2 linked regions of the Luteolibacter flavescens genome follow. The protein of the gene in region 1 interacts with the protein of each later gene in a pairwise test. Links are inferred from orthologs where the notes say so. Each region holds a gene or a part of one and is shown on either strand. Other genes may lie near its edges.

Region 1 (10,919 bases):
CGCCGTCCTCGACGAACGCCGCCAACACTGGCAGCGGCCCGAACCAAAATCACGAACAGGATACCTGGCCCGATACGCCGCACTCGTCGGAGGCGCGGAAGAAGGCGCGGTGCTTTCGGTGTGAAGCCTGCCCGGCAGATCACCGGAACTTCTTGAAGACTGCTCGCTGCGTGGACTCTGGTCCGGGAAGCTGGTTCCGGTAGAAAGTGAAGGAATTCACTGCGGAGAGTCGACCGTCATTCTTCGTGGCCGAACCCACCCATGCACCATCCGGCAATTCGCCGACGCTTCGCTTCACGAATTCGACGTGGGACAGCCCGAAATTTGCCGTGTGGTGCGTGACCACTTCGTTCTCCACGATGATGAGGTAGTAGTAGCCTTCGCGGATGTGAATGCGGGTGTCGTCGTCGGATGGAGGGAGGGTCATGATATGGCCGACCAAGTTAGCGAGGGCGTTGATCGTGCAAGTGATTTTGCTTGGCCGTGGAATTGACAGTCGTCCGCGGCCGCAACTTCGCCCGCATCCCGAGGTTCTCGCCGACATGAAAGCGATCCGTCCGTTCTTGCTGGCTGGTGCCGTCGTTTTGGGCGCGATCGTCCATGCGGAGCCAACCGGAGCATATGATCCGCTGAAGGTGAAAGACGGCGAGCCGGTCTCGAAGACCTTTGACGTGAAAGACACCTCGCGCAGTCGCACCCTGCCGATTCGGGTTTATTTGCCGGGACCGGAGAGCAAGAAGCCGGCACCCGTGGTGCTCTTCTCCCACGGTCTCGGCGGCTCGCGGGACAATAGTCCCTATCTCGGGAATCACTGGGCGAAGCGCGGCTATGTGGCCGTCTTCATCCAGCATCCCGGCAGTGATGAAGCGGTGTGGAAAGAGGCCGCAGCGGTGGAGCGGCGTAGCACCTTGAAGCGTGCGGCATCGCTCGAAAACTACCTCGATCGCGCGAAGGATGTTCCGGCAGTAATCGATGCGCTCACCCGCTGGAATGGCGAGAAAGGCCATGCTCTCTCCGGCAAGCTCGATCTGGAGCACATCGGTATGTCCGGTCATTCCTTTGGCGCGCACACCACGCAGGCTCTGGCAGGGCAGGGGGCACGGCCGCGGCTTTCCCTCGCGGAGCCGAGGATCGACGCCGCCGTGATGATGAGCCCGAGCCCCCCGGCAGCGGGCGACCCGGCGCGGGCATTCGCCAATGTCAAAATCCCATGCCTGCTCATGACCGGCACGCACGACGACAGTCCGATCGGGAACACCACGCCGGAGAGCCGCTTGCTGGTCTTCCCATACCTCAAGCAAGCCCCGGCATGGCAGGTGGTGTTCGACCAGGCGACCCACATGGATTTCGGCCAGCGGCCAAAGGCTGGCGCACTGGCGAAACCGACGCGCTATCACCGGGCGATTCTTGCCCTCACCACGGCATTCTGGGATGCCGAATTGAAGGGCGATCCAGCGGCCAAGAAGTGGCTGAATGGCAGCGGCTCCAAGTCAGTGCTGATCAAGGCCGACCGATGGGAGAGCAATGCGAAGGCGAAGGAGTGATCTGCCTTGTCTGCTGCGATGCTAACGTCGCTAGAAATGCCGGGATATTCGCGTAATATCCCGTCGTGAAAAAGTTCTTCGCTTTCATATTTGCCCTGTTCTCGGGGCTGTATCTGCTGATCTGGGGGCCGATGGTCGGGCCGCTTGATCCGGTGCCGATCATTGACGAGGCCACGGCCTTGCTGATTTTCGTGAAATCGATGGGAGTCTTGGGAATAGATTTGACCAGATTCGTTCCCTTCCTTGGAAAGAAATCCAAGCAAGCAGCTAAATCGCCCGGACCTGTGGTTGATGTTTGAAATTGTCCGAATTTCTGCGCAATAGCCGGTCTCTCCACGCCGTAGAGCACCCGCCCATGACCGATTCCGAGACTCCGAGACGTTCCTCCACTGGCCCCATCTTCCTGACCCTGTGCGGGTTGTTGGTGATTGCCGCCCTCGCGTCCGTGCCGTTCGTGGCCGGCGCTCCTACCGAAGAAGGTCTCCCGGACATCACGAAATTCCTCGGACGCTTCCATCCCGTCTTCCTGCACCTGCCGATCGGCATGCTGCTGCTCGTGCTCGTGCTGGAAATCGGCCACTTCATCCCGCGGAATCGCGCCGGGTATTCCACCCGCATGGCGATGTTCTTCGCCGCCGCGTCCTCGGTAGTGGCTACCATTCTCGGGCTCCTGCTTTACTACGGCACGGGGAACTACCGCGACGAACTCGCCGAGCGTCACCTCTATGGCGGTATCATCTTCGCCTGCGGCATGGTCGCGGCATTCATCGTGAAGGTGTGGGTCGATTTCCACGCGGGGAAGGGGACCTGGATCTATTGGACCCTGCTCATCGGCAGCACCGGGGTCATGGGCATCGCCAGTCATGACGGCGGCTCGCTCACCCATGGCGAGGATTACCTGACCGCCTTTGCTCCGAATCCGATCCGCAAGGCGATGGGTCTGCCGGAAAAGGTTGAGAAAAAGGAGAAGCCCAAGCCCACCCCAGCAGCCACCGATCTGGCAGCCACCGGCACCGGCGAAGCTCCCGCTGGCACTCCTGCGGCCCCAGCCCCGGTATCTACGGACCCGGTGGTTTACACGAATCTCATCGTCCCCATCTTCGAGCAGAAGTGCTATAGCTGCCACAGCGCCGAGCAAAAGGTGCGCGGCAAGTATCGCATGGAGGAGTATGACCTGCTGCTCAAGGGCGGGTCGGAAGGCGAAGGCATCGTCCCCGGTAACTCTGCCGACAGCAATGTCGTCGTTCGCATCGAATTGCCGTCGGACGATGAAGAGCACATGCCGCCGCCGGAAAAGAAAGACATCCACTTGGTCGATCACGAGGTGCTCCTCATCAAGTGGTGGATCGACAGCGGTGCCTCGCCGGAAGCGAAGCTCTCCGACCTGAAGCCCACCGACGAGATCAAGGCTGCGATCACCAAGCTCGTGCCTGCCGAGGATCTGGCCGAGAAGAAGGCCACCGCCGCGGCCGAGGAGAAGCAGGAAGCCGAGAAGCGCGATTCGGTGGCTGCCGATGTTGAGCGTCTCCGCAAGGAGTTCCCCGCCGCGCTCAATTTCGAGTCACAGGCGTCCAGCGGGCTGGTCTTCACCGCCGTCAGCATGCGGAAGGAATTCGGCGACGATGACCTCGCAAAACTCCAGCCTGTCATCCCGGCGATGGTCTCGATCGATCTCTCGTCCAGCACCGTGACGGACACCGGCACCAAGCTGCTCGCAGAAGCCGCCGAGCTGAAGACGCTGCGCCTGTCCGAGACCGCCATCACCGACGCTGCTCTCGACGAATTGGCGAAGCTCCCGAAGCTCGAGTCGCTCAATCTCTACGGCACCCAGGTGACGAACGATGGTATCCTCAAGCTCGCCGAGTTGAAGAACCTCAAGAAGCTCTACCTCTGGCAAACCAAGGTGGATGCCGCCGGAGTGCAGGCGCTGAAGGAAAAGCTGCCGGGCTGCGAGGTGATCATGGGACTCTGATGGATCGTGTACGGGGCCAGATTGTCGAAGTGATTGGCCCCGACCGGATCTCGCTGGAGATCGCCTTCATCGGGAATTACAACGCGCGCCGTTATCCGAACGTAGTGACGGTGCGCTTCACCGATCTGTCCCCTCCGTATCTTGCAGGTGTGGAGGCGTCGGACCGGGTTGAGGTTCTGAATCGATCAGTCCTCGGGGTGGATGCCTCGCTCCAAGTCAGCAGCCGGGATTTCGACGGTGCCCTGGTGGGCAAGCTCACGCTGGAAGGCGTGCGCTTCCGCGGGAAACGCCGGAAGCCGTGATCATGATTGAAGGAGCTCGTTCAACTGAGCTTCATCAATCACCGTCACCTTCAGCTTGTCCGCCTTATCGCGCTTCGAGCCTCCGCCGTCACCGGCGAGTAAGTAGTCGGTCTTCGCGGAGATGGAGCCGGAGACCTTTGCTCCCTTGGACTCGAGGAAACGCTTCATCTCATCGCGATCCTTCGAGAGCGTGCCGGTGATGACGAAGGTCTTGCCAGCGAGGGGAAGTTCGGAAAGGTCGGCTTCTGCCAGCTTCGGCAGGTAGTTCTCGGACTTCGGATTGATGTCGAGGTCTGCCAGTCGTTCCAGCACGTGCTTGCCACCCTCGGAGCCGAAGAAGGCGAGGACAGACTCCGCAACGACCTGCCCGACATCGGCTGATACCGCATATCCGGCGTTCTGCTTCTTGAGTTCGTCGATCTCCGCCTTGAGTGCCTTATAAGCGCTTTCCCGCGACTTCTTGTCCTCGGCATCGGCTGGCGGGTTCTCCTTGTTGCGCGGAGAAATGAGTTTTGCTTCCGCCTCCTTGCGGGTGATGGCTTGGATGGTTTCCAAGATGGAGGAGCACACCACCTCGCCATCTTGGATATGGGCCAAGCCGTGGAGCGATTCGTGAAGTCTTGCCAACTCCTTCGCCGCGGATTCGCCCACCTGGCGGATGCCCATGGCGAAGAGCCAGCGATCCAGCGGCTTCTCGCGCGCGGCTTGCAGGGCTTCCATCACCTTCGTGGCATTCTTCTCGCCGAAGCGGCGAGCAGCCTCGTCGGTTCCCAGATTGAGCGACGGAAGGTTATCAGCCGTGAGGGTGAAGAGATCGAGTGGCGTGCGGCACAGGCCGCGGTTCACCAGTGCCTCGGCCACGGTCCCGCCGACGGCCTCGATGTCGAGCGCCTTTCTGGAGGAGAACTGGCGGATCTTCGACACCGCTTGGGCGGGACACTCGAAGTTCGTGCAGCGCCATGCCACGAAGCCTTCTTCCTTGGAAACCGGTCCACCGCACGAAGGGCACTGGCCGCTGATGTGTTCTAACAAGGAGAACTGCTTGGAACCGGCGGAGCGTTTCTCCATCACGACACGCACGACCGCTGGGATGATCTCGCCTGCCTTCTCGATGATCACGATGTCGCCGAGTCGGATGTCCTTGCGCTGGATCTCCTCCTCATTGTGCAGCGTGGCCCGCGATACCGTGGTGCCGGAAACGAAGACCGGCTCGAGCTCCGCCACGGGCGTAAGGACTCCGGTGCGCCCGACTTGGACAGTGATGTCCTTGAGCAGCGTCTCCTTCTGCTCGGGCAGGAACTTGTAAGCGGCTGCCCAACGCGGTGCGCGCGAGGTGTAGCCCAGTCGCTCGCGTTCGGCACGGGCAAGCACCTTCACCACGGCGCCATCCGTGCCATAGCCGAGGTGGTGCCGCTCGCGGTCGATCAACCGAACAGCGTCTAACAACTCATCCAGGGACTCCGCGATGAAGACAGGACGGTTGCGCGGGATGCCGGTCGCATCCAGAAGCGCGTGGAAGTCGTGCTCGGTCGGCAGTTCCGGGCCCTCATATGCGCCCAGCCCGTGAGCGAGGAAGGCCAGCGGGCGATTCGCCACCATCTTCGGATCGAGCTGCTTCAGCGTGCCGGCGGTCGCATTGCGCGGATTGACGAAGGTCGGCAGACCCGCCTCGTCGCGCTCCGTATTCATTGCCGCAAAGGCTTCATTCGGCATGAAGATCTCGCCGCGGACTTCAAGCAGGGAAGGGATGGATTGAGGCAATGAGAGAACAAGGCTCATGAGCCCGCCTTCGCCTTCGGTGAGCACCTGGAGGTCGATGGGAACAAGCTCCCCGTCGGCCGTCTTGATAAGGTTTCCAGTGTGGGCATCGGCGATCTCGGTGCCCGTGACCTTATTCAGCCAACGGTTGTGTCCTACAGAATGGTAACCATTGGATTCAAACCATGTGGCTACTTCCTCTAACGTCGGCTCGTCACCTTTTACGAAAGGCTGAGAAATGACAAATGCGGGCCCTTTGTGGGTTTGCAGGACACCATGGAAACGGATGTCATCGACGAACAACCGGTTTGAGGAACTGATGTTCTTCAAATACATTTCTGCCCCTTGGGCCCCGAAGTTTGGGGGAAGGGTGAACTTGATGACCCGCTTCGACGATTCGACGGCGAAGACAGTATGCTCGGATTGGCCCCCTAGCTTCTTCCAATCGCCTACGAGGGCGAGGAGTTTGCCGGGGTCGATGAGGCGTCCAGCTTCAGTTCCCCATTCAAGAATGGATTCGGCTTCACGTCGGAGCCGTTCCGAAAGATCTGCTCCATCATCTGGCTCGAGGTCATACGCGAGCTTGCGGCCGAGGCTTTCCGCCGGGCTGTCTTCAAGCGTTCCGCCAATAACTGTGCTTGAGCCGCTGCTGCCATTGGGTGGATCGTAGAAGAGGAGGTGGTCCAAGTCAACATCCAGCCCCTTGGGCGAAGGGACCTTCAGTTCCAGCGGGACGGAAAGAATCGTCCGCACGTTGTTCGTAATGTCGTCGCCGGTGGTGCCGTCGCCGCGGGTGGCGGCATAGGCGAGCTTGCCATCGCGATAGACGAGCGAGACTGCCACGCCGTCGATCTTCGGCTCGACGGTGACGGCGATGTGCTCGCGGCTGAGGTTCTTTTGCAGCCGTTTGTAGAAGTCGATCAGCTCGGCTTCCGCGACGAAGTCCGCGGGGGCGTCATCCGGTGGCTTGAGCTCGAAGACATCGTCGATGCTCAGCATCGGCACGAGGTGCCGGACTTGCTGGAAGCTATCGAGCGGCGCGCCACCGACGCGATGGGTGGGGGAGTTCTCGTCGTCGTATTCGGGGTGCTTCGCTTCCAGACCCTCCAGCTCACGGAAGAGCTTGTCGTATTCCGCATCCGAGATCTCTGGCGCGGCATCCGTGTAGTAGAGCCGGTTGTGGCGCTCAAGTTCCGCACGCAATTGGCGGATGCGGGCTTCCGGGGCAGGCTGGTCGAAGAAGTCGTCCATGGACGGCGGGAAGCTCACTCGATCTTTCCGGCTCGGGAAAGCGGTAAGATGATCCGGCCGGGACGATGCGTCACGGCCTCCACCGGAAAGGAGCCGAAATAGCGGCTGTCGAGAGCGTTCTCATGATTGTCGCCCAGCGTGAAAATCCGGCCCGCAGGCACCACGTGGGGATAGCTGGGCTGCGGCCAGTCACGGGCGAAGGGATGCGCCCCGCCGGGAATCTTGCCATCCCGGTCAGGCAAGGGCCGGCCATTCACGTGGAGCCGGCCATCGATCAGATCGACCGTATCTCCTTCGATCGCGGTAACTCTCTGGACGTATTTTGAGTCGCTCAGCCGAGCACTTGCCTTGATCGCGTCGAAGATCACGAGATCCCCCTTCTCGACCTTGCCGGCGGGATTGAAGATCCGGGTCGCCGTCACGTGATCGCCCGGCTGGATGGTCGGCGTCATGCTGCCCGTGGGAATCTCGAAGATTTTCACGGTGCCGGTCAGAACCAGCGTCATCACCACGATGCCAAACAGCAGAAAGCAGAGTGGTACGGCGAGCTTGCGGATGTTCATGATATGGCGGCTTCAGTCGTCCCAAGGGCGGCGATTCCGGGTGCTGGCTGTTACTTCATGCCGGGCTTGGCCAGCATGTCGTCCAGCGGTTGGTCTCCGAGCGCCCATTCGTCGGAGAGCACGCGGGTGATTTCAAATTGCCGCGCCTCGGCACCCTCGGTGTGACGGATCATCAGGGTCATGCGCAGGGCTCCGCCTTGTGCCCGTCTCTCTGCCCGGTTCATCGAGCTTGCCAGCGCCTCATACTGGGGAGTTCCCCGCGTCACATAGCCGAGCATCACGGTCCCCTGATCGGGCGAGAGCAGGGCAAAGCAGGCCCATGCCTTGTCGTCGCGGTAGATGCCATTGTAGTAGCTGTCCGGGACGACCTTCACACGCACTGTGGATTCCCCGGCAGTCCCGGCGAGAATCTTGTCCCACGACGGATGGACGTGCCGGACGAAGGCGTCGAAATCCACGCGCCAGTGTCCGTCCGCATCGGGAGCAAGCAGGGCGATGCGATTCCCTCCGCCCTCGAAGGTGACGATCACGCTCTCAAGCCGGGCCGCGCGGCTGTCGATCGGCCGCATGTAGCTGACCCTGCTTACTTTCCCGTCATCGGCTTCCAGCGTTGCCAGGCGGGCCGCGATCTCTTCCGGGCGGAGGCTGCTTCCCCGCACGAGGGGTGCCAGATCCTGCGTCGTGCGTGCTGCCAGGAAGTCCGTGACGATCTTCACCAGCTCGTCGGATTCAACTGATGTCGTGGAAACACTGCCATGCTCCGGAATGCTGTTCGCGACGTGGGCCGACTTTTCTTGCCGACCGCTGCCGCCCAGATCCCCGTTCCACCACAGGATGGCCGCCGCCACTCCGGCTCCGAAGAGCAGGAAAGCGCCACCGCAAAGGCACATCATCGCCGCAGTCACATATCGGACCTTCACGCGCTCCCGCCGGTTCTTCACCGAGCGGTGGACGTGGCCGATCCTTGGCGCAGAGCCCAATCCAGTCTCCCGGCTATTCCTTCGGCCGGGAGACTGAAAGCCGAGCCCATCCTGCGCCCGGGGCGAGGACCCCGAACGATACTTCCCCCCGCTGGAATTCACTGTCTGATGACCGAGTCCGTCGCGGGGGGGCTTCTTCATGGGGAGGGGGCTTTATCTGGGATAAACCGTGATCCGGTAGGGATCATACTTGTCGTCCGGGCGGAAGAGCCAGCCTGGATTCCGGTTCACCACCTCATAGCCCGTCAGCATGAATTCCGGGAGGAATTGGTTGCTGTTCGGGTCGTAGGCTTCCTTGCCGGTGAAGTAGCCGTTCAGGCGATACTCGAAATTGTGGTCGTAGCCGTAGCGGGCACCCTGCGGGCCGTTTTCAGGCAGGCGGTCAGGCTGGCGCTTCTTGTCCTCGCGGATGATCGCCAGCTTCGCCTTGTCCCAGGATTGGCGGGGACGCTTCACATATCCCCAGAAGCGGGTCTTCTCGATATAGTAGCGGCGACCGTAGAAAAAGTCCCCGCTGGGCTCGCTGGCGATGGCCGCCTTGCGTTCCTCGACCGTGGGCCCGCCCATGTTGCCGGCCCCCATCGATCCTGCGCATTGGCAGAGTACCATCGTTCCTACGACCATCAGTCCGCGCGAGATCCACCTCATGAGCGGGGAGGCTAGGGAGGGCATGGCGGGCTCCGCAAGCGCCAATCCCGCACGCGGAACGCAGGAACCCGGCCCGAAATCCGCTTGCAAATCCTTAGCCGCCTCGTTACCTCCGACGCCCCCTCCGGCGAGCAAACCACCTTACCAAGAATCGAAAACGCATGAAGTTGGCCAATCTGCTCAATCCCGAACGCATCATCCTTGAGATGAATTCCGGGGAGCATTGGCCCGCCATCGTGGAGTTGATCGACCGTTTGGTCTCCTGTGGTGCGCTCCCTGCCGAGATGCGCGAGGAAGTCCTCGCCGCCCTGAAGATCCGCGAGGAGCAGGTCAGCACCGGAGTCGGCCATGGCGTTGCCATCCCCCATGCCTTCTCGGACAAGCTGGACAAGGTGATCACCATCTTCGGCCGTTCGAAGTCGGGCATCGATTTCGAGGCGCTGGATGGCAAGCCGGTCCACTTCGTGATCCTCTTTTTGGTGCCGAAGAAGGACTACCACCTCCATCTCCAGACCCTCGCCGCGATCGCGAAGATGTTCACGAATGCCGAGATCCGACGACGACTTGGCGAGGCAGGCTGCCATCAGGAGATCCTCGATATCTTCGCTGGCAAGCCGCCAAAGGCCGCAGGCTTGGCGTGATCCGGTCTGCGTGGCCCCTTGGCTGCTGCCTCTACTGCGCCCGCTCTTCCTCCTTGAATCGGGGATTTTTCCCGGTCTCGCCGCGGATTTGATCCGGCGGACCCTGCCCGGGCCCCGTTTCCGCTCGTCCCGACTCTTTCGTATGCATCCCGCACCCCGGCTCACTCTGCACTTGGCGTCCCGGGCGTCTTGGCGGTGAATCCCACATCTCTTTCCCATGACCCTGATCCAGGACCTCGAATCCCGCCTGTCCGCCGCCTTCCAGCAGGTGCTCGGTGAATCCGTCGATGCGCCCGTGGTGGCCGCTGCCGACCTGCGCTTCGGCGACTACCAGAGCAATGCCGCCATGGCACAGGCCAAGCAGCGCAAGACGAACCCGCGCGCGCTGGCCCAGCAGGTGATCGACGCCATTGATCTCGGCGACCTCGGCACGGCGGACATTGCCGGACCCGGCTTCATCAATTTCAAGATCAGCCCGGCGACGTTCGCCGCACGCGCGCAGGCCCAGCTTGCCGACACCCGTCTCGGCGTGCCGGACATCGGCGCGGGCAAGACGGTAGTCGTGGATTTCTCCGCGCCGAACGTCGCGAAGCCCATGCACGTCGGTCACATCCGCTCGACCATCATCGGCGACTCGCTGGCCCGCATTTCCCGATTCCTCGGCTTCAAGGTCATCACCGACAACCACATCGGCGACTGGGGCACGCAATTCGGCATGATCCTCCACGGCTGGAAGACGCTTCTGAACGAAGATGCGCTCGCCGCAGATCCCATCGCCGAGCTGCTGCGGGTCTATCGCGAGGTGAATGCCACGAAGGAACAGCCGGGAGTGCTGGATACCTGCAAGGCCGAGCTGGTGAAGCTCCAGGCCGGGGACGCCGAGAACCTCGCCATCTGGCAGCGCTGCATCGATGTCTCGAAGGCCGGCCTGCAGAAGATCTACGACCGCCTCGACGTCCACTTCGACCACTGGCTGGGCGAGAGCTATTTCAATGACCGCCTCCCGAGTCTCGTCGAGGAGTTCCTGGAAAAGGGCCTCGCACGCGTCAGCGAGGGAGCTGTCTGCATTTTCTCCGACGAGACCAAGGCTCCGGAGCAGGACCCCTTCAAGATCCACCGCGAGGAAGGCTGGACGGACAATCCCTCGATCATCCGCAAGGGCGACGGCGGATTCCTCTATGCCACCACCGACCTCGCCACGCTGGAATACCGTGTGGACGAGTGGAAAGCGGACGAGATCTGGTATGTCGTCGGCGTCCC
Region 2 (11,201 bases), on another replicon or contig:
GCTCTCCCCCGCGCTCGCCTTCAACACGGCGGTCAGTTTCACCACGAACACGAACTGGCAGAGCTATGGCGGCGAATCCACCATGTCCTACTTCTCCCAGATGGTGGGGCTCACCTTCCACAACTTCGTCTCCGCCGCCACGGGCATCGGCATCGCCGCCGCACTCGTGCGCGGCATCGCACGCCACACGACGAACGCGCTGGGGAACTTCTGGGTCGATCTGGTGCGCTGCACCTACTACCTGCTGCTGCCGATCTGTGTCGCCTTCGCGGTCTTCCTCGTATCGCAGGGCATGATCCAGAATTTCAAGAGCTACGACACCGCCCAGATGCTGGAGCCTCAGACCGTGCAGGTGGAATCCACCAACGATGCCGGTGAAACGGTGACCGAGTCATCCGTCGTGAACACCCAGACGATCGCGCAGGGCCCGATGGCCTCGCAGGCCGCGATCAAGATGCTCGGCACCAACGGCGGCGGCTTCGTGAATGTGAACGCCGCGCACCCCTACGAGAATCCGACGCCATTCGCGAACTTCATCCAGATGCTCTCGATCTTCGCGATCGGCAGCGGCCTCACCTGGTATCTCGGCAAGTCCACCGGCAATCAGGCACACGGCTGGTCCGTCTGGGCGGCCATGATGGTGCTCTTCACCTGCGGCACCCTCGCCTGCTGGTGGGCGGAGGCCGCGGGCAATCCCATCCACCACGCGCTTGGCGTGGCAGCGGCTGACGGAAACTTCGAAGGCAAGGAAGTCCGCTTCGGCATCTTCAATTCCTCGCTCTTCGCGGTCGTCACCACCTCCGCTTCCTGCGGTGCGGTGAATGCGATGCACGACTCCTTCACGGCGATCGGCGGCCTCATTCCCCTCTTCATGATGGAGCTGGGTGAAGTCGTCATCGGCGGCGTGGGGGCCGGTCTCTACGGCATGATCGTCTTCGTGGTGCTCGCCGTCTTCATCGCCGGCCTGATGGTCGGACGCACGCCCGAGTATCTCGGCAAGAAGATCAATGCCTTCGAGGTGAAGATGGCCATGCTCGCACTGCTGGTGCTCACGCTGACCATCCTCGGCTTCACCGCCTGGGCTTCCGTCTCCGGCTGGGGACTCGCGGGTCTCAACAATGCGGGCCCGCACGGCTTCACCGAAATCCTCTACGCCTACAGCTCGGCCACCGCGAACAACGGCAGTGCCTTCGGCGGTCTCACGGCGAACCCTTCCAGCGGCGATCCGCACTACAACGTGACCCTCGGCATCGCCATGCTGGTCGGCCGCTTCCTGATGATCGTGCCGATCCTCGCGCTCGCCGGATCGCTCGTGAAGAAGAAGGTCTCACCTCCCGGCCCGGGCACCTTCCCGGTCTCCGGCGGCACCTTCACCATCCTGCTCATCGGCACCGTCCTGCTCATCGGCGCGCTGAACTTCCTGCCCGCCCTCGCGCTCGGCCCCATCGTCGAGCACTTCCTGATGCACGGCGGCAACCTCTTCTAACATTTCATCCCTCAGACCATGTCCACCAAAGTCCAATCTCTCTTTGACAAGGCGATCCTGATGCCTGCCGTGGGGGAATCCTTCAAGAAACTCGACCCGCGCCTGATGGTGAAAAACCCGGTGATGTTCGTCACCGAGATCGCCGCGGTGCTCACCACCGTCTCGATCTTCACCACCAAGACCGACCACGGCTTCATCGTCCAGCTCGCGATCTGGCTGTGGTTCACCGTGCTCTTCGCGAACTTCGCGGAAGCGGTGGCGGAGGGCCGCGGCAAGGCCCAAGCCGACAGCCTGCGCAAGGCGCGCAAGGATACGATGGCGCGCCGCCTCACCCGCGATGGCCGCGAGGAGGTCATCGCTGCTCCCTTGCTTGAAAAGGGCGACCGCGTCGTGTGCGAGACCGGTGATGTGATCCCTGCCGATGGAGAGGTGATCGAGGGCATCGCCAGCGTCGATGAGGCAGCCATCACCGGCGAGTCCGCTCCGGTCATCCGCGAGAGCGGTGGCGACCGCAGCGCCGTCACCGGCGGCACCCGCGTCATCAGCGACCGCATCGTCATCCAGATCACCTCGGAGAAAGGCAATACCTTCCTCGACCGCATGATCTCGATGGTGGAAGGAGCCAAGCGCCAGAAGACGCCGAACGAGATCGCGCTGACGATCCTGCTCTCGGCGATGACGCTGATCTTCCTGCTCGTCTGTATCACGCTGAAGCCCTTCGGCATCTATGCAGGCATGGAATTCACCACGCCCGTGCTGGTCGCGCTGCTGGTCTGCCTCATCCCCACCACCATCGGTGGTCTGCTGAGCGCCATCGGCATCAGCGGCATCGACCGCATGATCCGCCGCAACGTGATCGCTACCAGCGGCCGTGCCGTGGAAGCCGCCGGCGACATCGACGTGCTGCTGCTCGACAAGACCGGCACCATCACCATCGGCAACCGCATGGCCTCCGCTTTCCTGCCCGCACCGGGCGTGACGGAGCAGGAGCTCGCCGATGCAGCCCAGCTTTCCTCGCTGGCTGACGAGACCCCGGAAGGCCGCAGCATCGTGGTGCTCGCGAAGGAGCAGTTCAACCTCCGCGGCCGCGAACTCCAGCAGCCTCACGCACAGTTCGTGCCCTTCACCGCGCAGACGCGCATGAGCGGCGTGGACTTCGACGGACGCTGCATCCGCAAGGGTGCCGCCGAGTCGGTGAAGCGCTGGGTGGAAGAGCAAGGAGGTCACTTCCCCGTGGACGTGTCGAATGCCGTGGAAGCTGCTGCCCGCGCCGGACGCACGCCACTGGTGGTTGCCGACGGCCGCAAGGTGCTCGGCGTGGTCGAGCTGAAGGACGTCGTGAAGGGTGGCATCAAGGAGCGCTTCGCCCAGCTCCGCAAGATGGGCATCCGCACCGTGATGATCACCGGTGACAATCCGATGACCGCCGCTGCCATCGCCGCGGAGGCGGGCGTGGATGACTTCATGGCGCAGGCGACACCCGAGGACAAGCTCAAGCGCATCCGCGCCGAGCAGGATGCAGGTCACCTGGTCGCGATGACCGGTGACGGCACAAACGACGCCCCCGCACTTGCCCAGGCCGACGTCGGCGTGGCTATGAACACCGGCACCCAGGCCGCCCGCGAGGCCGGCAACATGGTGGACCTCGACAGCAACCCGACGAAGCTCATCGAGATCGTCGAGATCGGAAAGCAGCTCCTGATGACCCGCGGATCGCTGACCACCTTCTCCATCGCCAACGACGTCGCGAAATACTTCGCGATCATCCCCGCGATGCTGATGGTCACTTTCCCGGCGATCGCCCCGCTCAACGTGATGAAGCTCGCATCACCACAGAGCGCCATCCTCAGCGCCGTGATCTTCAATGCGCTCATCATCATCGCGCTGATCCCGCTCGCCCTGAAGGGCGTGGCCTACAAGCCACTGGGAGCGATGGCCGTGCTGCGCCGCAACCTGCTCGTCTACGGCCTCGGCGGCCTGGTGCTGCCATTCGCAGGCATCAAGGCGGTCGATATCATCGTCTCCAGCCTCCACCTCGTCTGACCGTGGCCGCGGCATCCTGCCGCGAGCCTCATCCCAATCAACTGACATGAACTCATTCCTTTCCCAACTTCGCAGCGCTGCAGTCTCCACCGCCGTCCTAGCTGCCGTCACCTGCGGTGCCTATCCGCTGATCGTCACCGGCATTTCCCGCACCGTCTTCACGGACAAGGCGGACGGCAGCCTGATCAAGGACTCGTCCGGCAAGGTCGTCGGCTCGTCGCTGATCGGCCAGACCTTCACCGGCGAGAAATATTTCCACCCCCGCCCGTCGGCTGCCGGTGCAAACGGCTACGATGGTGCCAGCTCCAGCGGCACCAACCTCGGGCCGACCTCGCAGAAGCTCGCCGACCAGGTGAAGGAGCGCGTGGCCGCCTACCGTATCACCAACGGCCTCGCCGCGGATCAGGAGGTGCCAGCCGATGCCGTCACCGCATCCGGCAGCGGACTCGACCCCCACATCAGCCCGGCGAATGCCGCGCTGCAGGCAAGCCGCGTGGCCAAGGCCCGCAACCTGCCCGAGGAAGAGGTCCGCTCCGTGATCGATGACAATACGGACAAGCCCGACCTCGGCATCTTCGGCGAGCCTCGTGTGAATGTTCTGAAGTTGAACCTCGCGCTGGATTCGCTCGGTGGCACGCCGGCGGCTGGCGGGGCGAACTAAGGATTTCCGGCCATCATCCACGACTCGACCATCGGATGAAACACCCGCTCCTCATCACCTTCTCCGGGATCGCACTCGCGACCGTCGGATGGCTTTGGCCATGGGACGATGGGGAGCGGCTTCCCGATGGGACGCGAGCCGCGATGATCCTGCTGCAGAGCCAGCAATCCGGACCGGCCTACTTTCATCCGGAGAATGAGGTCCAGCCGGACGAGCAAGGCATCTCGTGGATCTCGCCACAGCAAGCCCTCGGCCAATTGGACCGGGTGATGCGCGAGCGGAAGCTGACCGCGGGCGACCGGCAGGCGCTGACCGAACTGATCAGCGAGGCATCGGAACCGCATCCGTCGAGAGCCATCGGCGGACAGAGGATCAATGTCGCGCGCCTGAATGTCGCGATGGATGCCCGGCAGGAAAAGCAGTAGCGCTTGCATGCGCCGGGAACATCCACACCATGCCTGCGGATCCACCTTCCATCCATGACCCACGACCGTCCTGATCCGGATCTCTTGCTCGCGCAGGTCCAGCGCGAGGAAGGAAGGCGTCGCCCCGGCCGTCTTTTCATCTTCCTCGGCATGTGTCCGGGAGTTGGGAAGACGTATGCCATGCTCCAAACCGCGCGGCAGCGGCGGAACGATGGGCTGCGCGTGCTCGTCGGCGTGGTGGAGACGCATGGAAGGGTGGAGACCGCCGCGTTGCTGGACGGGCTGGAGATCCTACCGCGCCGGAAGATCGAGCACGGCGGGCACTTGCTGGAGGAATTCGACCTCGATGCTGCCCTCACGCGGCGGCCGGACTTCCTGCTGGTGGACGAGCTTGCCCACACGAATGCCACGGGCAGCCGGCACGCGAAGCGATATCAGGACGTGCTGGAGCTGCTCGACGCGGGCATCGACGTGTGCACCACACTCAATGTCCAACACATCGAGAGCCAGGTCGATGTGGTCCGCCAGGTGACCGGCGTGGCCGTACAGGAAACGGTGCCGGATTCCCTGCTCGATCGGGCACACGAGATCCAGCTCGTGGACCTCAGCGTGGAGAAGCTCCTCCAGCGGATGTCCGAGGGCCGCGTGTATCTCGGCGAGCGGGCTGATGCAGCGGCGGAAGGATTTTTCCGCGAAGGGAATCTCACCGCGTTGCGGGAGCTCGCACTGCGATTCACGGCAGAGAAGGTGGATCGTGATCTGGAAGACTTCCGCCGCGCTCGACGTGATGCGACGCCATGGAAGACGAATGCGCGCCTGCTCGTGGGCGTCGCCCCCACCCCCTACTCGGAGAGCCTGGTTCGCTGGACCCGGCGGGCAGCAGCGAGGATCGGCTGCCCGTGGATCGGCGTGTGGGTGGAGGGATCGCGCATGCTCCGACCTGATGAAGAAGAGCTGCTTTCGCGCGGGCTCGCGCTGGTGCGCAGGCTCGGAGGCGAGGTCGTCCATGTGACCGGGGACGATGTCGCGAAGGCCCTGCTCGATGTCGCACAGGAGCGCAATGTCAGCCAGATCGTCGTCGGCAAGTCGGACCACCGGCGCTTCCGCCGCACCACGTTAACGGACCGCATCATCGCGGGAAGCGGTGACATCGACGTGTGCGTTGTACGGCCGCTCGCGGGAAAACGGGCGAAGCCGCCGCAGGAGGCCGTCCCTGCCTCCCGCTGGCGCGAGTATGGCAGCGCGCTCCTGCTCACCACCGCGGTCACGCTGCTCTCCATGCTGCTGCTTCCCTACAGCGGCTACATGGTCCCCTCCTTCATCTATCTGCTGGCGATCGTGCTCGGCTCAATGAAGTGGGAGCGCGGGCCGATGCTGCTGATGGCTGGCGCTTCGGCATTCGCGTGGGATTGCCTCTTCATCCCCCCGCGATTCACCTTCCACGTCAATGAACCGGAGGACATGGCAATGCTCGCGATGTTCTTCGTCGTGGCCCTTGCGATGGGCCAGCTCACCACGCGGCTGAAGATGCGCGAGCGCGCCGAACGCGAACGCCAGCTCCACACGGACGCGCTACTACGCGTGACCCAGCAGGCAGCCCTGCACCCCCAACCGGACAAGGGCTTGGAAGCGGCGCTGCGCATCATCGAGTCCATCCTCGGCGGCCAGATCGCGCTGTTGCTCCGCCAGGACGATCACTCGCTCGGACGGAATGCGCACCAGGCCAGCGCCTTCGCACCAGACGATGCGGAGTTCGCGGTTGCCGCGTGGTCATTCGCCAATCACCAGTTGGCCGGGCGCTTCACCGACACGCTGCCCGCTGCGGCAGCGACGTGGTTCCCGCTGCAAACGGCGACTTCGACGATGGGGGTGCTCGGCCTCAATCGGGAAGCGAAGCAATTCACCTTCACCGAGCGGCAGGCTACCGAGGCATTCGCACTGCAGCTCGCGCTGATCTTGGAGAAGGAGCATTTCATCGTGGCGGTGCAGCATGCGGAAAAATTGGAGGAGGGAGAAAAACTCCGCCGCGCCTTGCTCGACAGCGTTTCCCACGAACTGAAGACCCCCATCGCCGTGATCCGCGCCGCGGTGGATGCCAGTGACTCCGGGAACGACCCCTACCTCGCCGAGATCGATACCGCCTCCCGGAGGCTCCAGCGGATCGTGGAAGGCCTGCTTCAGATGACGCGCCTGGAATCCTCGGTGATCGAGCCGCGGATCGAGTGGTGCGACGCGACCGACATCGTCTCCGCCGCACTGGAGTCCACCGGCGATATCTTCCGCGAGCGCGCTTTCACCTCCCGCATCGTGCCCGACCTGCCGCTGGTGAAGACCGACCACTCGCTGATGGAACAAGTGCTGGCGAATGTCCTTCACAATGCCGCCGTCCACACTTCGCCGGATACCCCGGTGGAGCTTATGATCCGCCGACATCCCGGGGGCATAGAGTTCGTCGTGCGTGACCACGGCAAGGGCATCCCGCAGGGCGAGGAGAAGAAGATCTTCGGGAAATTCCACCGCGCTCCCGGAGCACCGGCGGGAGGCACGGGGCTGGGGCTCTCGATCGCAAAAGGCTTCCTCCGCGCACTCGGCGGTGAAATCTTCGCCCGCAATCATCACGGCGGCGGCGCGGAGTTCACCATCCGCCTGAATGCCGAGACGATGGAACCCGCCACCGTGGCCGAAGCATGACCGCACTAGTCATCGACGATGAAGTCCAGATCCGCCGCTTGCTGAAGCTGGCACTGGAGTCGCGCGGCTACGTGATTCATGAAGCAGAGAACGGCCAACTCGGCCTGCAGGCCTGCGCCGTCCACCGGCCGGATGTCGTCCTGCTCGACCTCGGCCTGCCCGATCTCGATGGCCTAGAGGTGCTCAAGCGGCTGCGCGAATGGAGCGATGTACCGGTGCTGATCCTTTCCGTCAGGGACGATGAGCCGCAGAAGATCGGAGCGCTTGAGGCAGGTGCCGACGACTACGTCACCAAGCCCTTCGCCACCGGCGAACTGCTGGCACGGCTCGCCGCGATCCAGCGAAGGCGACATGGCAATGACACGCCGGAGATCGTCTTCGGCCCCTTGCTCGTGCGACTGGACCGGCATGAGGCGATCCTGAAGGGCTATGAGCTGAAGCTGACGCCCACCGAATTCGCCTTTCTCCGCGCACTGGTGAAGCACCCGGGCAAGATCGTCACCCAGCGACAACTCCTCCGCGAAGTGTGGGGACCACAGGCGGAGGAGCAGACGCACTACCTGCGCGTCTATGCGAACCTCCTGCGAAAGAAGCTCGGCGACCTGCTGCTGATCCGCAACGAGCCGGGCATCGGCTACCGGATCGTGGAACCGCTCTGATCCTCGACGCACAGTCGCAGCCCGTAGCGATCCGTGCGGAAGAGCCGGAAGCCGGGATCCTGCACGTCCGCATGGACCACGTGACGGCGACCCCGATCGGCGATGCGCAGGACCGCGCCGCAGGAATCCACAAAGGACGGCTCGAACCGTGCGGAGCCCTGATTCCCCCGCGCGCTGACGGAGACCTCCAGCTCGCGGCACTCGTGGAGGATCTGGCAGGCCTGCTCCATGCAGACCGCGCTTTCATCCGCCACGGGGCGCTCCCATTCATCCAGCCACGCCCCGGCTCCGAGGCGTCGGCTTTCCATGCAATCCAGCGAGACGCCCTCGAAGTGATCGACGAGGTTCGCGACCACCGGTGAGTTCCACTCGTGGTTGTCGAGCCGGATGGAGGCGTGAAGCGTCCGCCCGGTTTCCGCGATGCCGATGACCGGCTTCCGGTCATCGGGGTTTGCCAGGAGATAGAGGGAGAAGGATCGCCCGGTATCCGTCTCCATGCCGCTGAGGTGATCGCGCAGCACCTGCCAGCCGCTCTCGCGCGTGGCCACGCTGAGGCCGAAGCGCGTGCACTTCGCCAGGCTGAGGCCCTGCTGCCGCAGCACCAGTGTGGACTCGCCGAGACAGCAGAGGTGATTCAGCAATTCCGGCAACGGCCCGCGCAGCAGGAACGCGCACGAGCACGGGGCCGAGGGGCTTTTCCTCCAGGAGCAGAACATGCCCGGAGGATAGGCCACACCCGCACCCCGCTGCTCGCGGTCGCTTGCGGAAATTACGCCCGTCGTTGCGAATCAGGGCGCTGCGGGAAAGGCGAAGGGCAGCGCGTAGCTTACAGCCATAGGGATGACCGACTTGTGGCTCTCACCCTCGAACATCCGGAAGCTCACCGGAAACTCCGGCGTGGACGCCTGATCGAGACGCCAGAAGAGCTCGCGGGTATTGTCCACCATCTTGCGGCGCGTGACCTTCAGCCGGTGCTCCTCGCGCTCGTCCTCCGCCCAGGAGGACTCGATGCGCGTGAGCGACTGCTCCTGCTCGCCCACGGTGAGGACGAGTGTCGCCTTCACCGGCTCCTTCGCGATGCGTTCGCGGAAGGCCGCTTCCTCCTTCAGGATGTAGCGGTCATTCCACCAGATCGACGGGCTGGACGCGATGTAGGTCTGGAAGAGTTCCGGCTTCGTGAAAAGCACGTGCAGCGCGAAGAGACCGCCGTAGCCATTTCCCATCAGGGTCTGGCGGGAGGTGTCGACCTTTTGCTGCTTCTCCACGAGCGGACGGACTTCCTTCAGGATGAAGTCGAGCAGCTTGTCCGCCCCGCCACCCGGACGCGGAGGATACGGCTTGCCATTGCGATACGTCTCGGGCGGTCCGGCGGGAGCGTCGAGGGTGTAGTCGAAGTCGCGACGCGATTCACCGGGATAGCCGATGCCGACGACGATGCCGGGGACGATGCCATTGTGCTTCGAGAGCTTGCCGGTGCCGGCCTGCATCTTCAGCACGCTGGTCACCACCGGGAAAAGCTCATCGCCATCCAGCACATAGGTCACGGAGTGACCGCCGGCCGGGGCCTCGCCCTCCGGCACGGAGATCATCACGCGGTACTCCTTGCCCTCCGCCGACTTCACGACCGTCTCGGTGCAACCGGGCAGCGTGTAGGGCTTGAACTCGGCGGCACTGGCAGCCGTGACGAGCAGGACGGAGGTGAGGATCGCGGGAAATGTGGGCAGCTTCATCATTACCAGGAGTAGCTCAGGTTCATGTTGATCACGCGGCCGGGGCCGTAGTTCGCGGAGATCGCGGTCTCGGCCTTCGCGACGTAGATCTCGTCGGCGATGTTCGTCGCGCTCAGCGAGACAGCGGCACCTTCGAGGGACTCGGAGAGCTTGCCAAGGTCGTAGCGGATCGCCGCGTCAAAGAGCGTGTAGTCCGGCACGCGGAAGGCATTCGCATTGTCGCCGAAGCGGGCACCCACGTAGCGCACGCCTGCACCGACGCCGAGGCCCTCAAGCGGACCACCCTGGAAGGTGTAGTCGATCCACAGCGAGCCGGTGTCTTCCGCCACATTCGCGAAGTCATTGCCTACATTGCCGTCGTTGTTCCGCTTGATCTCGGAGTCCATGAAGGTCCAGCCGCCGGTGATGGACAGGCCCTCGGTAAGGGCGACCTTTGCCTCGAGCTCCACGCCCCGCAGCTCGATCTCGCCGGTCTGCGCCTGGAAGAGCGGATCGACGGAATCCAGCGTGAGGACATTGGTCTGGTTAAGCTGGAAGGCGGAAGCGGTGAAGACCGCGTTGAAGCCCTTCGGTTCATACTTCACGCCAATCTCGACCTGCTCGCCTTCGGTCGGGTCGAAGGGCGAACCATTGCGATCGGTTCCCGCCAGCGGCTCGAAGGATGTCGAGTAGCTGGCATACGGCGCGATGCCGGAGTCGAAGAGGTAAAGCAGGCCCGCGCGACCGGTCCACTCGTCGGCATCGGTGTTCGACATGACCTTCGTCATGCGGTTCAGCAGCTCGATGTCCGAGTTGTCATAGCGGCCACCGAGGGTGAGGTGCCAGCCGCCCCACTTCAGTTGCTCCTGGAAATAGACGCCCTTCTGGCTCTCCACGGCGTCCTGGCTCACCTGGTTGGCGAAGACCGTGCCTGCGGGGATGCCAGTGTAGACAGGCAGGAAGATATTGATCGCCGGGACCGTGGCACCGGTGCGCAGGTGCGTCCAGGCACCGCGGATGTAGTCGAAGCCGACGATGGTGGTGTGCTCGACCGGACCGGTCTCGAAGTCCGCCTGCAAGCGGCTATCGATGGAGAAATTGTGAGCGTCACCGATGCCGCGGACGGCTCGGCGGGTCCAGTTGCCCGCCGCATTTGGCAGGAGCAGCGCGCCGCGGGTGCCGCCGACCACGCCTTCATAGAGGGTGCTGTTGTCGGCAAAGCGGGCATTCTGGTGGAAGCTCAGCGTGTCATTGAAGCGGTGCTTCAGCTCGTAGCCGATGGACCACTGGTCGCGGTCGAAAGTATTGTGGGTCGGCTCCCCGAGGAAGTTCTCGCGGCGGATGTAGCCGAGAGGCGCGGGGGTGAGCGAGCCAGCGACCGGGAGGAATTGGTAGGTCGCGCCGCCGCGGTCTTCCTGATAGGCGGTGAGCAGGGTGAAGGAGGTGTCCTCGCTGATGTTCCAGGTGAAGGACGGCGCGATGAACTTCCGCTCGAGGTCCGTATGGTCGATCTGCGAGCCACCGTCG

What was found.
Region 2: the proteins of OKA04_RS02250 (region 1) and OKA04_RS06605 interact in binary tests that used the Escherichia coli proteins (3 or more experiments, as listed by UniProt). The link is inferred for Luteolibacter flavescens from one-to-one orthologs.

Annotation. Positions count from the first base shown.
Region 1 is NZ_JAPDDS010000001.1:529,063-539,981, reverse strand. The notes cover bases 8,036-10,919. They hold OKA04_RS02250 (PTS sugar transporter subunit IIA), read left to right. Parts: upstream 8,036-9,179; coding sequence 9,180-9,659; downstream 9,660-10,919. Other genes in these bases: argS (arginine--tRNA ligase), read left to right, coding at 9,877-10,919; OKA04_RS02255 (hypothetical protein), read right to left, coding at 8,524-9,018; OKA04_RS02260 (hypothetical protein), read right to left, coding at 8,036-8,310. Outside these bases: ilvD (dihydroxy-acid dehydratase), read left to right, coding at 1-124; OKA04_RS02295 (hypothetical protein), read right to left, coding at 140-427; OKA04_RS02290 (alpha/beta hydrolase family protein), read left to right, coding at 543-1,544; OKA04_RS02285 (hypothetical protein), read left to right, coding at 1,610-1,843; OKA04_RS02280 (c-type cytochrome domain-containing protein), read left to right, coding at 1,900-3,516; OKA04_RS02275 (hypothetical protein), read left to right, coding at 3,546-3,818; NAD-dependent DNA ligase LigA, read right to left, coding at 3,819-6,827; lepB (signal peptidase I), read right to left, coding at 6,842-7,390; more of OKA04_RS02260, read right to left, coding at 7,441-8,035. UniProt on the Escherichia coli protein: Seems to have a role in regulating nitrogen assimilation.
Region 2 is NZ_JAPDDS010000003.1:186,967-198,167, forward strand. Bases 4,341-7,506 are described here. They hold OKA04_RS06605 (DUF4118 domain-containing protein), read left to right. Parts: upstream 4,341-4,669; coding sequence 4,670-7,306; downstream 7,307-7,506. Other genes in these bases: OKA04_RS06600 (potassium-transporting ATPase subunit C), read left to right, coding at 4,341-4,615; OKA04_RS06610 (response regulator), read left to right, coding at 7,303-7,506. Also shown: potassium-transporting ATPase subunit KdpA, read left to right, coding at 1-1,486; potassium-transporting ATPase subunit KdpB, read left to right, coding at 1,505-3,529; kdpC (K(+)-transporting ATPase subunit C), read left to right, coding at 3,576-4,190; more of OKA04_RS06600, read left to right, coding at 4,226-4,340; more of OKA04_RS06610, read left to right, coding at 7,507-7,965; OKA04_RS06615 (hypothetical protein), read right to left, coding at 7,941-8,681; OKA04_RS06620 (alpha/beta hydrolase), read right to left, coding at 8,754-9,698; OKA04_RS06625 (TonB-dependent siderophore receptor), read right to left, coding at 9,698-11,201. UniProt on the Escherichia coli protein: Member of the two-component regulatory system KdpD/KdpE involved in the regulation of the kdp operon. KdpD may function as a membrane-associated protein kinase that phosphorylates KdpE in response to environmental signals.